3 regions of the Methylobacterium flocculans genome follow, and region 3 is predicted to be linked to each of the others. Evidence: predicted binding sites of a transcription regulator. Region 3 holds the regulator's gene; each other region holds the start of a gene.
What was found. Region 3 encodes LexA, which represses DNA repair genes until DNA is damaged. Its sites were predicted from a motif close to TGTTCNNNNTGTGTTCNG; they were not measured.
Positions count from the first base shown of each region.

Region 1: the regulator LexA is predicted to act here: its motif matches at 1,797-1,814, upstream of OF380_RS09745 (trna delta -isopentenylpyrophosphate transferase).
Region 2: the regulator LexA is predicted to act here: its motif matches at 2,475-2,492, upstream of ssb (single-stranded DNA-binding protein).

Region 1 is NZ_CP107532.1:2,113,363-2,118,045, forward strand. It holds gene OF380_RS09735 (TRAP transporter large permease) at 1-1,271, shown strand, start outside; gene OF380_RS09740 (hypothetical protein) at 1,339-1,674, opposite strand; gene OF380_RS09745 (trna delta -isopentenylpyrophosphate transferase) at 1,852-2,529, shown strand; gene recD2 (SF1B family DNA helicase RecD2) at 2,563-4,683, shown strand, end outside.
Region 2 is NZ_CP107532.1:4,010,487-4,015,169, reverse strand. It holds gene gyrA (DNA gyrase subunit A) at 1-1,435, opposite strand, end outside; gene ssb (single-stranded DNA-binding protein) at 1,733-2,317, opposite strand; gene OF380_RS19020 (NADP-dependent oxidoreductase) at 2,535-3,551, opposite strand; gene OF380_RS19015 (DUF4174 domain-containing protein) at 3,745-4,170, shown strand; gene OF380_RS19010 (hypothetical protein) at 4,253-4,683, opposite strand, start outside.
Region 3 is NZ_CP107532.1:3,523,066-3,527,748, reverse strand. It holds gene OF380_RS16645 (formate dehydrogenase subunit gamma) at 1-945, shown strand, start outside; gene OF380_RS16640 (hypothetical protein) at 984-1,223, shown strand; gene OF380_RS16635 (hypothetical protein) at 1,293-1,862, shown strand; gene lexA (transcriptional repressor LexA) at 2,516-3,268, shown strand; gene OF380_RS16625 (ComEC/Rec2 family competence protein) at 3,262-4,683, opposite strand, start outside.

The DNA.
Region 1 (4,683 bases), 1.4 Mb from region 3:
TCGGCTTCGTCGCCCTGGCCTTCATGTACATCTTCATGCCGGCCGCCTCCCTCGATACGGTGGCGCAGAACGTCTACGAGGAGATGGCCTCCATCACTCTGCTGTCGATCCCGCTCTTCATCCTGAAGGGCGCTGCGATCGGCCGGTCCAAGGCGGGGCAGGACCTCTACTCGGCGATGCACGCCTGGATGCACCGCATCCCCGGCGGGCTCGGTATCGCCAACGTCTTCGCCTGCGCGCTCTTCGCCGCCATGGCGGGGTCGAGCCCGGCCACCTGCTCGGCCATCGGCTCGGCGGGCATCCCGGAGATGCGCAAGCGCGGCTACTCGCCGGGCTTCGCGGCCGGCATCATCGCGGCGGGCGGCACCCTCGGCATCCTGCTGCCGCCCTCGATCACCATGATCCTCTACGCGGTGGCGGCCGAGCAGTCCCTGGGCCGCCTGTTCCTCGCCGGCATCGGGCCGGGCCTGCTGCTGGTGTGCCTCTTCGCCGCCTGGTCGGCCTACCGCTTCCGCTCGGAATACGCGGCCGCGAAGATCGCCTACGAGCGGAACGGCACCGCCTCGGCGATCCTGGCGGAAGACACCTACAGCATGCGCCAGCGCTTCTCGACGCTGCCGCGGGTGCTGCCCTTCGTGATCCTGCTCACCGGCGTGATGGTGGCCCTCTACGGCGGCTACGCCACCCCGTCCGAGACGGCGGGCCTGGGCGGCCTCCTGGCGCTCGGCCTCATCGCGATCATCTACGGCGTCTGGCGCCCGCGCGACGTCAGCCCGATCCTGACCGCGACCCTGCGGGAATCCACCATGCTGATGCTCATCATCGGCATGTCGCTCCTCTACGCCTACGTGATGAGCTACCTGCACATCTCGCAATCGGCGGCCGCCGCGATCGTGGCGATGCAGCTCTCGCCCTGGGTGCTGCTGGTGACGATCCTCGGCCTGGTGATCGTGCTCGGCTTCTTCCTGCCGCCGGTCTCGATCATCCTCATGACGGCGCCGATCATCCTGCCGCCGTTGAAGGCCGCCGGCTTCGACCTCGTCTGGTTCGGCGTCGTGATGACCATCACCATGGAGATGGGGCTGATCCACCCGCCGGTGGGCCTCAACATCTTCGTCATCAAGAACATCGCCCCCGACATCCCGCTCAAGGACATCATCTGGGGTACGCTGCCCTTCGTGATCCTGATGGGCGTGGCGATCCTGATCCTCTGCCTCGTGCCCGGCATCGCCATGACGCTGCCGAACTGGCTCCTGCCCACGACGCGCTGAGCGCCGGGACACACTCTTCAAGCGGGAACGGCGGGGCGAAAGTCCCGCCGTTCTTCGTTGTCGGGACCTAGCCCGCCAGGATGGTGGCGATGACCTGCCGGGCGCGCTCCAGGTCGCGGCGCGCCTCGGCCTCCGCCGCCTCGGCCTGCGCGAGGCGGTGGACCGCATGCATCAGGGGGGAGCCCTTGGCGAGCGCCGCCAGGGCCGCGATGGATTCGGGGTCGACCTCCACGAGGTGGGCCGTGTCGCCGAGCAGCAGCGCGACCCGGTGCTCGCAGTGCAGGCCCTCCACGCCGTCGGCGCAGGTGCAGGTAAAGCGAATGCCGCGCCCGGTCTTCGTCGCTTCCATCCGGTGCAGAACGGCGCCATCGGGGCTACGGACGGAGAACATCAGCGACGTCATCGGGGCTCCAGACAGGTTTCAGCGTCGCGCTAGCCGGTATCAGCCAGCGCGAGACCATGGAATCCTAGACCGGGTTGCAATCCGACGCACCGTCTTGTCTCGCCGCAGGCGCATCCGCATATTCGAACATAAAGGGAACGCGCACCTGTGGACGGAAGGTGCCGAGGGACAGGGTCCATGAGAACGGCCGACAAGCAGATCGCGGACATCCTGGTGCGCTACGGCGAGCCCTTCGGGGGCAATGTCTGGCGCGTGCAGGGCACCGCCGTGATCTATCACAAGACTCTGGAGCGGATCGCCGCCCAGGCGGGCATCACCTTCGACCCGCCGACCCTGGTGCGGGCGGAGCGCGACGAGGCCGTGATCCTGGTCACCGGCCGCCTGCCGGGGGCCAAGGGCGGGGCCGAGCGCGTCGAGTGGTCGATCGGCGAGGCGCTGGTCAACGTGAACTACCGCGTCTCCGGCCGCCAGGCGGGCTACGTCTACGCCATGGCGGAGAAGCGGGGGAAGGACCGCGTCATCCTCAAGCTCCTCGAACTGCACGGGCTGGTCTATTCCGAGGAGGAGGCCGACGAGTTCCGGCAGGGGCATCCGGCCGCCGTGCAGGCCGTGGACGACGCCTTCGACGATCCCGATCCCTTCGACGAGGTCACCGAGGCCGAGGCCGACCTGAAGCGGCGCATCGACGAGCGCATGAGCATCGACGCCGTGACCGACCTCATGCTCGAGCCGGAGACCCAGCGGATCCTGGGGCAGATGCCGCCGGGCACGCGCGACGAGGTGCGCGACTACGCCAAGGCCCGCCTCGTGGCGCTCGGCTGGCCGCCGAAGAAGCCCGGCCGCCGCGCCGCCTGACCGTGATCCGTCGAGGCCCCGCCCGTGAACAGGATGATCCGGCCCGGTGACCTCAAGCCCCACGAGCCCCAGGACCGGCTCGTGGGGACGATCGAGCGCGTGACCTTCCACAACGCCGAGACCGGCTTCTGCGTGCTCAAGGTCCACGTCGCGGCGAGGCGCGACCTCGTGCCGGTGGTCGGGCACGCCCCCGCCATCGCGGCCGGCGAGTGGATCGCCGCCACGGGGCAGTGGGTCACGGACCGCCAGCATGGCCTGCAGTTCCGGGCCGACACCCTGGCGCTGACGCCGCCCACCGGCGTCGCCGGCATCGAGCGCTACCTCGCCTCGGCGCAGATGTGGGGCATCGGCCCGGCCATGGCCAAGCGCATCGTCGCCCTGTTCGGGGAGGCGACCTTCGAGGTCATCGAGGCCGAACCGGGGCGTCTCACCGAGGTGGAGGGCATCGGCCCGAAGCGCGCCGCGCGCATCGTGCGCGGCTGGGCCGAGCAGAAGGCGGTGCGGGAGATCATGATCTTCCTGCACGCGCACGGGGTCGGCACGGCGCGGGCCGTGCGCATCTTCCGCACCTACGGGCAGGACGCCATCGCGGTGATGACGACCGACCCCTATCGACTCGCCCGCGACATACGGGGCATCGGCTTTCGCACGGCGGATGCCATCGCGCTGCGGCTCGGTCTCGGCCGGGAGGCGCCGGAACGGCTGCGGGCCGGGGTCACCTTCGCGCTGCAGACCGCCACCGACGAGGGCCATTGCGGCCTCCCCACCGAGCGCCTCGTCGGCCTCGCGCACAGGCTCCTCGACGTGGCGCCGGACCTGATCCGGGTCGCCATCGCCCTGGAGCTGCGCGGCGCGGACGTGGTCGCGGACACGATCACGGACGAGACCTGCCTTTTCCTCAAAGGCCTGCACGGCGCGGAGCGGGGCATCGCCGACCGGCTCCTCAACCGCACCTTCGGAACGCCGCCCTGGCCGGCGATCGACGTGGGCAAGGCGCTGCCCTGGGTCGAGGCGCGCACGGGCCGGACCCTCTCGCCCTCACAAAGGGCGGCCATCGCCACGATGCTGGCCGCGCCGCTCTGCGTGCTCACGGGCGGGCCCGGAGTGGGCAAGACCAGCACCCTCGACTCACTCCTGCGCATCCTCACCGCCAAGGGCGTGCGCGTGCAACTGGCGGCCCCCACCGGTCGCGCCGCCAAGCGCATGACGGAACAGACCGGACTGGAGGCCAGGACCATCCACCGCCTCCTCGAGATCGACCCGAAGCAGGGCGGCTTCGCCCGCAACGCGGACAACCCCCTGGCCTGCGACCTCCTCGTTCTCGACGAATGCTCGATGATCGACGTGCCGCTGATGAACGCGCTCCTGAAGGCGGTGCCGGAGAAGGCCGCCCTGCTCCTCGTCGGCGATGTCGACCAGTTGCCCTCCGTCGGGCCCGGGCAGGTTCTTTCCGACCTCATCGCCTCGGACCGCGTGCCGGTGGCGCGGCTGACGGAGGTGTTTCGCCAGGCCGCCAGCAGCCGGATCGTCGTCAACGCCCACCGCATCAACCGGGGCCTCATGCCCGAGGCGACGCCCGGGGAGGGGCCTTGCGACTTCTACCTCGTCGAGGTCGACGACCCGGAGATCGGGCTCGCCCGGCTGGTGGAGGTGGTGACGCGGCGCATCCCGGCGCGTTTCGGCCTCGACCCCATCCGCGACGTGCAGGTGCTCACCCCGATGCTGCGCGGGACGCTCGGCAGCCGCAACCTCAACCACGCCCTCCAGGCCGTGCTGAACCCGAGCCCCGCCGAGGCGGTGGAGCGCTTCGGCTGGCGCTTCGCGCCGGGGGACCGGGTGATGGAGACCCAGAACGATTACGACCGCGAGGTCTTCAACGGCGATCTCGGCCTCGTCGCCCGCATCGACCCGGAGGGCGAGGCGGTCATCGTCAGCTTCGACGGACGCGAGGTCGCCTATCCGTATGGCGAGCTCGACACCCTGGTGCCGGCCTTCGCCACCACGATCCACAAGAGCCAGGGCTCGGAATACCCAGCGGTGGTCATCCCGGTCGTGATGCAGCACGTCACCATGCTGGCGCGCAACCTCCTCTACACGGCGGTGACCCGGGGCAAGCAACTCGTCGTGCTGGTCGGCCAGCGCCGGGCGATCCGG
Region 2 (4,683 bases), 490 kb from region 3:
ACTCGTCGCCGATCTCGTCGCGGCCGAGTGCCGTCAGGCGCTGCAGGCGCAGGTCCAGGATGGCGCGGGCCTGCACCTCGGAGAGGCGATAGGTATCGTCCTCCGAGACCCGGTGGCGCGGATCGTCCACGAGGGCGATCAGCGGGGCGATGTCGTGGGCCGGCCAGTCGCGTGCCATCAGCGCGTCGCGGGCGGTGTTCGGGTCGGGCGAGGTCCGGATGAGGCGGATCACCTCGTCGATGTTGGCGACCGCGATGGCGAGACCGCACAACACGTGGGCGCGCTCGCGGGCCTTGTTGAGGAGGAACTTGGTGCGTCGGGAGACGACCTCCTCGCGGAAATCGATGAAGGCCTGCAGGAGGTCCTTCAGGTTCATCAGTTCGGGGCGGCCGCCGTTCAGCGCCACCATGTTGCAGCCGAACGAGGATTGCAGGGGCGTGAAGCGGTAGAGCTGGTTCAGCACCACGTCCGCCATGGCGTCGCGCTTGATCTCGACCACGATGCGCATGCCGTCGCGGTCGGATTCGTCGCGCAGGTCGGAGATGCCCTCGACGCGCTTCTCCTTCACCAGTTCGGCGATCTTCTCCATGAGCGTCGCCTTGTTCACCTGATACGGGATCTCGGTGAAGATCAGCGCCTCGCGCTCCTTGCGCAGTTCCTCCACGTGGGACTTCGCCCGCATGATGACCGAGCCGCGCCCCGTGGCGTAGGCCTGCCGCGTACCGGCCCGCCCCAGGATCGAGCCCCCGGTGGGGAAGTCGGGGCCGGGCACGATCTCGGTGAGCTGCTCGATGGAGAGGCCAGGCTCGTCGATGAGCGCCACGCAGGCATCGATCAGCTCGCCGAGGTTGTGCGGCGGGATGTTGGTGGCCATGCCGACCGCGATGCCGCCGGCGCCATTGACCAGCAGATTGGGGAAGCGGGCCGGAAGGACGGTCGGCTCCTCGCGCGACTCGTCGTAGTTCGGCTGGAAGTCGACGGTGTTCTTGTCGATGTCGGCGAGCAGCGCGTTGGCGGGCTTGGCCAGGCGCGATTCGGTGTAGCGCATGGCCGCCGGCGGATCGCCGTCGACCGAGCCGAAATTGCCCTGCCCGTCGATGAGCATCAGGCGCATCGAGAAGTCCTGCGCCATGCGGACCAAGGCGTCGTAGATCGATTGGTCGCCGTGCGGGTGGTAGAGACCGATCACGTCGCCGACGATGCGGGCCGACTTGACGTACTTGCGCTCCGGCAGGTGCCCGCTCTCGTAGGCGGAATACAGGATGCGCCGGTGCACGGGCTTGAGGCCGTCGCGCGCATCCGGAAGCGCCCGGCTCACGATCACGCTCATGGCGTAATCGAGGTAGGAGCGCTTCATCTCGTCGGTGATGGAAACGGGCTTTATGTCGGAGGCGGGGGCAGGCGTGCCGGCGCCCGGAATGTCGTTCTCTGCCAAGGTCTTCGGTCTCTGCTGATACGAGGCCCGGAGCGTCCGCGTCGGCGGTCGGCCGCGCCCGCTCACGGGGTTGTTGCGCGCGGCATCGGCGCGGGGGCCGAACCGCGCGGGGTCCTGGAATTTCTATAGCAGATCGTCGGCGGGCAAGCCACCGAGAGGCCCGGTTAACCCTTTGGCCAGGAACGGTTTGCCCCGGGGTGCACGGCACCCTGGGACGGTCGGCGCCCCCCGCGAACGCGAACGGGCGCGACACCCATGGCGCCGCGCCCGCGATGGCCCTCGTCGAGGCCGGGAATTCTAGAACGGGATATCGTCGTCGAGGTCGAAGTTCGGCTTGGAGCCACCGCCGCCGCCGCCGGACGGACGGCGCTCGCCGCCGCCGGAGGGGCGGCCGCCACCGCCGCCGCCATACTCCCCGCCGCGATCGCCACCCCGGTCGCCGCCGCGCCCGCCACCGCCGCCGAAATCGCCGCCTCGGCTGATCTGGCCGCCGCCTTCCTCGTCCATGCCCATCTCGCCGCCGCCGCCGGCGCGCCCGTCGAGGAGGGTGAGCTCACCCCGGAAGCGCTGGAGCACCACCTCGGTGGTGTACTTCTCGACGCCGGACTGGTCCGCCCATTTGCGGGTCTGGAGCTGGCCCTCGATGTAGACCTTCGAGCCCTTGCGCAGGTACTGCTCCGCCACGCGGGCGAGATTCTCGTTGTAGATCACCACCGAGTGCCACTCGGTCTTCTCCTTGCGCTCGCCCGACATCTTGTCCTTCCAGGACTCGGATGTGGCGATGCGCAGGTTGACCACGGGATCGCCGGAGGCGAGGCGTCGCGTCTCGGGGTCGCGCCCGAGATTGCCCACCAGGATCACCTTGTTCACGCTGCCGGCCATGCCGCTCTCTCCTACCGATCGATCTCACGATGCGCCGCGATCGCGGACTCTTCGTCCGAACGACCGCGGTACGGCCATTCATGGGCTTCCATGGCCTCGGCCGCAATCGCCGCGGACGCTCTGTCCCCGTGACTCCCAGAGTCCGGCGCAAGGCTTATGTTCTATATTTGTTCTTGTCCGATGGCAAGGCGCGCCTGATGCGCGCCCTGCCGGCGCCTCAGGCGATCCGGACGATGAGCTTCCCGAAGTTGCGTCCCTTCAGGAGGCCCGCGAAGGCCTCGGGCGCGTTCTCGAGCCCGTCCACGATATCCTCCCGGTGAACGATCGCGCCCTCGCGCAGCCAGGTGCCGACCTCCGTGAGGAAGTCCTGTTCCTGCGCGGCGAAATCCCAGACGATGAAGCCCTGCAGGTGGAGGCGCTTCGACAGGATCGACCGCATGAGGAGCGGCATCCGGTCGGGGCCGGGCGGCAACTCGGTGGCGTTGTAGCCGGAGACGAGGCCGCAGACCGGGATGCGGGCGAAATCGTTGAGCAGGGGCAGTACCGCGTCGAACACCGCACCGCCGACATTCTCGAAATACACGTCGATCCCGCCCGGGCAGGCGGCGGCGAGCGCATCCGGGAAATCCTCCGCCCGATGGTCGACGGCCGCATCGAAGCCGAGCGTGTCCGTGAGGTAGGCGCATTTCTCGGGGCCGCCCGCGATGCCGACCTCCCGGGCTCCCTTGCGCCGCGCGATCTGACCCACGAGGGACCCGACGGGGCCCGTCGCGGCGGCGACCACCACGGTCTCGCCGGCCTGCGGCCGGCCGATGTTGAGGAGGCCCGTATAGGCGGTCATCCCCGGCATGCCGAGAACCCCGAGGGCGGTGGTGACGGGGGCGGCGGCCGGATCGAGCCGACGCAGGCCGCGACCGTCCGAGACGGCGAAGTCCTGCCACCCGCCGAAGCCCACCACGGTCTCGCCGACGGGGTGATCGGGGTGGTTGGAGGCGACGACCTCGGAGACCGTGGCACCCACCATGGTGTCGCCGATGGCGACGGGCTCGGCATAGGATTTCGCCGCGCTCATGCGCCCGCGCATGTAGGGGTCGAGGGAGAGGTAGCGGTTGGCCAGCAGCACCTCCCCCGCCTTCGGTACCGGCATCCGCCCCTCCTCCAGGCGGAAATGCGAGGCGTTCGGCTCGCCGTGGGGGCGGGCGGCGAGGACGATGCGGCGATTGACGGGGGTCATCGGGATACTCCTGGGTCGGGTGCCGAAGGCGGTGCCAAGGGCGGTGCCAAGGGCGGGGCGGTGATCCGGGACAGGTGGGGCGATTCGGCGCCGTGGCGACCCCGTCCGGGTCCGAGGCGGGCCGACCCGCGTTGTCGGTGTCGGGGATACTCTCGGGGGACGAGGAGACGAAGCGATGACGGCTGGATGGGGGATGCGCGGGGCGACGCTCGGGGTGATCGGAATTCTGGGGATCGGAATTTTGGCGATCGGAATTTCGGGTATCGGGATCGCCGAGGCTGCCGAGAACCCCTTGGCGCGCTATCGCTGGAGCGCGCGGGTCGTGGTGATCTCCGCGCCGGGGCCGGACGACGCGAGCCTGATCGCGCAGCGCGCCACCCTGGCGAAGGCCGGCACGGGGCTCGAGGATCGCGACCTCGTCATCGTGGAGGCGGTCGGCGAGACCCGGGAGGCCGTGGCCCTGCGGCGCCGGCTCGGATTGCCCGCCGGCGCGTTCCGGGCGGCGCTCATCGGCAAGGACGGCGGGGTCAAGCGGGTCGAGGCCGCGCCGTTTCCCGTTCAGGACCTGTACGAGACCATCGACGCGATGCCGATGCGGCGGGACGAGATGCGCCGATAGCCGGACGCTCCGGCATGCGATGGCCAAAACGAAGAGGGGCCGCCCTGGGCGGCCCCTCCTGCGAGCGGGATCGGCGATCCGATCAGTAGCAGCGCTCGATCAGCACCCGGCGGTAGCCGTAGGGGGTCCAGCGGACGCGCGGGACGGTGTAGCAGCCGCCGCCGTAGCCGTAATCGTAGGCGCCGTAGCCGACGGGCGCATAGCCGCCGCCGTAGCCATACCCGTAGCCCGGGCCGTAGCCACCATAGAGGCCACCGGCCGCGAGGCCGAGACCCACGCCGAGGCCGAGGCCGCCGAGTCCGTAGCCGTAACCGCGCCCGTAGCCGCGGCCGTAATAGCCACCGCGATAACCCCCGAATCCGCCTCGGTAACCACCGAAGCCCGCGTGGCGATAACCGCCGAAGCCACCGCGATAGCCGCCGAAGCCCCCACGGAAGCCGCCGCCGCCGAACCCGCCACGGAAGCCGCCTCCACCGAACCCGCCGCCGTGGAAGCCGCCGCCATGGAAGCCAC
Region 3 (4,683 bases):
CAGCAGGACGGGCTGAACCCGATGGGTGCCAAGCCCACGGCCGACTCCGTCAACGAGGAATTCCTGTTCAAGCAGGGTTCCAAGATCCAGGGCCGCATCAGCATTCCGGACGGCAAGGCGGCGAACCTGATCCAGCCGCAGGGCCGCGAGTACCAGTCGTTCCGCGAGGGCTACCTGCCCTGGATCGGTGCGGCCTTCATCCTCGGAATGATCGCCGCGCTCGGCGGGTTCTTCCTCTGGCGCGGACGCATCCTCACCGACGACACCCAGGAATCCGGCCGGAAGATCCTGCGGTTCAATGCCTTCGAGCGCTTCACCCACTGGATGACGGCCGTCTGCTTCATCATCCTCTCGCTGTCCGGCCTGAACTACATCTTCGGCAAGCGCCTGCTGATGCCCCTGATCGGACCCGAGGCGTTCGGCGCCATCGCCCAATGGGCCAAGTACAGCCACGTCTATCTCGCCTGGCCGTTCATGTTCGGTGTGGTGATGATGTTCGTGGTCTGGATCAAGGACAACATCCCGAACCGCATCGATTGGGCCTGGATCAAGGCGGGCGGCGGCTTCATCGGCAAGAAGCACCCCCACGCGGCCCGCTTCAACGCCGGCCAGAAGGGCGTGTTCTGGATGGTCGCGGGCTTCGGTGCCGCCATGGGCGTCACCGGCCTGATGATGCTGTTCCCGTTCGCGCTCCTCGACATCAACGGCATGCAGGTGATGCAGGTCATTCACTCGCTGATCGGCATCGTGTTCATCGCCGGCATCCTGGCGCACATCTACATCGGCACGCTCGGCATGAAGGGCGCCTACGATGCCATGGGCAGCGGCGAGGTCGATCTTGCCTGGGCGCGCGCCCACCACGACCTCTGGGTCGAGCAGGAGCAGGCGAAGACCGCGAGCGGCCCGCAATTGGGTCGGGGTCGCCACCCCGCTCCCGCTGAATAATCTGCCAGGCCGCTCGGGCGGCGACGAGGATTACGACCATGAAAGCCTTCATCGTCGCCGTGATTGCCGCCATCGGCCTCGGCGTCCTGGCCATGTACGCCCTGACCAGCAATCAGACGTTCGCCTACCAGGCCTTCGCGACCACGGGGGCACGGGTGTCGGAGCCTGGCACCAACCTCGTCGGCGAGAAGTGGACCGGCGATCCGAACACCAACGACACCGGTGAATCGGCGCACGGCAAGGCGACCGGTGAACCCTCGCATCCGAAGCGCTCCTGAAACCCGAACGACGTCCCGTGCACCGCACGGGTACGGCCGCGCAACGAGTCCGGAACCAGGGGACCGAGCATGATCCACCGCCTCTCCATCGCCGCGCTCCTCTTGTCGACGAGCCTCTCCGTGCAAACGGCGTCCGCGCAGGATGCGGCGCCCGCCCGCGGCCCGGCGAACCTGTGCCAGGAACTCGTGGCCTTCGTGAAGAAGCCGGAGGAGAAGAAGCAGGAAGCCGCGACGCCGGCATCGCAATCGACCGCCGTCTCGAACGCCTCCGGCAAGAGTGACGGTCAACCTTCGTCGTCCGGTGGGCCGACGCAGCAGAGTTCCGGGCTAAGCGGGCCGACCAAGCCGGAGACCCAGGCTCCGACGGCCGACGCGCGTCCCGGGACAAGCGATGGCAAGGCCACGTTGGCGCATGCCAATGCTGCCGCGAAGAGCCCGCCCGCCCCGGCCGCGTCCGCCCCGAGCCCGAAGCCGGATGAAGCGGTCATCAGCCGGATCGAAACGGCTGCCGCCTCGAACGATCAGGTGGCCTGCCGCGCCGCCGCACGCACCATGCGCGTCGCCGGTGTCGTCATGACCCCGGCCCTTCTGGCTCTGGCCGCCCTCGATCCGAAATTCTACGGTGCCGAGCAGCCCTGAGGCGTTGGTCCGGTCCAAGCCGATCTGCGCAACCGACGGCGACGTCGCTGCTGCGCAAGGCATCAGGCGCGTCGGCTGTGCGGACCATTGGGCTTCCTGTGGCGGGATCCCCCTCGCAGGCCGCGAAGGTTCTTCCCGTGGAGCTGCTGAAGGTTAGGCTGCGGTACTCGCGATTTCGCGCGCCGCTTTACAGCTTCGATGATGTCACTGATCCACGGGGCAGCTGACGGGCAGCCGACCTCGATCGTCTCTACTTAATACGTCGAGTTTCTCACACCGTGATCCGCTTGGCCGCCGGATCGCGAGCTTTGTGAAGCACCACACTTCCGCTGCCTTCTCGCCTCGACGCTGAACCTGGTGTGAATCTCGCTCCGTTTCACCCCGTTCCAGGGGCGATGATCGCGATGGTCTTCCCGCAATTCTGTTGCGCCGCCGTGTGTCCCCTGCCACGGGCGGTTCCTTGGGGACCCTCGCCGGAACGATAGCTCCGCCGCCATTGATCCGCCTAAGGCCGGCGCGCCCTGCTCCGATAGACGCAAGTTTCGGCGTCATATGGGAACTCTTGCAGAACACTTGCGGAACGTTTAACGTGTTCGTGGTTTGTTTCTGCGGTCGCACGCCGCAGCCCACGGCTCCAACGAAGAGTGTTCCGCATGTTGACGCGTAAGCAACTGGATTTGCTCCAGTTCATCCAGCACCGGATGCGCGAGAGCGGCGTTCCTCCCTCCTTCGACGAAATGAAGGATGCGCTGGATCTCAAGTCGAAGTCCGGCATCCATCGCCTGATCACAGCGCTCGAGGAGCGCGGCTTCCTGCGCAGGCTGCCGAACCGGGCCCGGGCCATCGAAGTAATTCGTATGCCGGAGAGCTTGAGCGGCGACGCTGTCGGCGGACGCAGCAGCGTTCCATCGGAGCCGCGTCGGTTTACTCCGAGCGTGGTCGAGGGCGGCAAGGGCAAGGCTCCCCCGGCGGGCGCGTCGGTGTCCCGTCTGCCGACCACGCAGGCGATGGATGAGAGCGGCCGGGCGGTCACGATTCCCGTCATGGGTCGGATCGCGGCCGGTACGCCCATCGCCGCCATTCAGGAGCAGAGTCACTCGGTGACGATGTCTCCGGATTTCCTCGCCGGTGGCGAGCATTACGCCCTCGAGGTGCGGGGCGATTCGATGGTCGATGCGGGCATCCTGGACGGTGACCTCGTGGTCATCCGCAAGCAGGACACGGCGAATACCGGCGACATCATCGTGGCGCTGATCGACGACGAGGAAGCGACCCTGAAGCGCCTGCGCCGCCGGGGTTCGTCCATCGCGCTGGAGGCGGCCAATCCCGCCTATGAAACCCGTGTGCTCGGGCCGGATCGTGTGCAGATCCAGGGACGGTTGGTCAGTCTCGTTCGACGCTACTGAGCCTCGTCGTCGGGTCCGGCGTCGGCGTCCTCCGCGTTCGGCGTGTTCGATCCGGATTTCGTGGGCAGGCTGGGCGTGGTGGGCTCTGAGACGGCCACCGGGGGTGTGCTTGACGTGCGCCACGGCACCGTTTCGCCGGGACGACGTGCCGTCGTCACGATGGGCCCGTCACGGGTCAGTCTGATCGCTGTCGCCCCGTGGGTCTTGAGGAAGGCACGGTCGACGATCACTTTGGCCGCGCAACCGGGCGGAGCCTCCCGTTGCGTGATCAGGATGTCGGCCCTGGCGCAATCCTCGGGCAGCGCTCGCTTGTCGGTCGCAAGTGCGATTGTGCGCCCGTCGCTCATCTGCAGGGTACAGCCCAGACGGTCGCAACGCGCGGCCGGAGATGCCTTGATGTCCGCTGCTTTTCTGCCGTCGCCATCCGCCTTGAGCCATTGTTCGAGCACGAAGGCCGGGGGGCGACCGAGCATCGCGAGGCGCCCGGTTCGGTCGCGGATCGCCGCGCCGGCGCCATCACGGTCGATATAGAGGTCGTACCGGTCAGGCCGGACTGCGAGGCCGATGCCGACGATGGCCGGGATCAGACCGAGCCAGCGCAGGGACGACGCTGGCAGGGTGAGCATGACGACGGCGCAGGCGAGCAGAGCCAGTGCGCCGGTGCCGTATGCGGGTACGACGTAGGTCGCATGTCCGAACTCGGCAATCCAAGTCGAGATCGTGAGCATCCCCCGCACTGCCAGCCCCATCGCCCACCAGACCGGCTGATCGAGGGCGAAGGGATAGGCCAGGATTCCGAGCACGGCGGCGGGCATCACCGCCAGGGAGACCAGCGGCAGGGTCAGGGCATTTCCCACGAGGCCGAAGGGCTGCACCGTCTGAAAATGGTAGGTCGCGAAGGGCGCCGTAGCGATCTGTGCCACCAGGGTGGTGGCCAGCGTTCCGACAATGGCGGCGAGCAGCCATCCGACGGCGCGGGCGAAACGACCTGCGCCGTCGCGCCGGAACGCATGGCCGCCGAGCAGCGGCGCACAGGCGATGAGGCCGGCGACGGCTCCGAACGACATCTGGAAGCTCGGCCCCAGGACACCTTCCGGCTCCCGCGTGAGGGCGATCAGCGCCGCCAGAGCGAGGTTGCGCATGCTCAGGGCGGGGCGGTCCACCAAAATGGCGCCCAGCATCACCAGCGTCATGATGAGGGAACGTTCGGCGGCGATATCCCACCCTGAGAAGACGCAGTAGGCCGTCACGCCGAGCATCGCGCAGGCGGCAGCGATCTTCTTGATCGGCCAGTGCAATGCGAGGAACGGCACCAGGGCGAGGATGGCGCGGACCAGCCAGAAGACCACGCCGGCCGCCAGCACCATGTGGAGCCCGGAGATCGAAACCACGTGATAGATGCCCGCCGCCCGCAG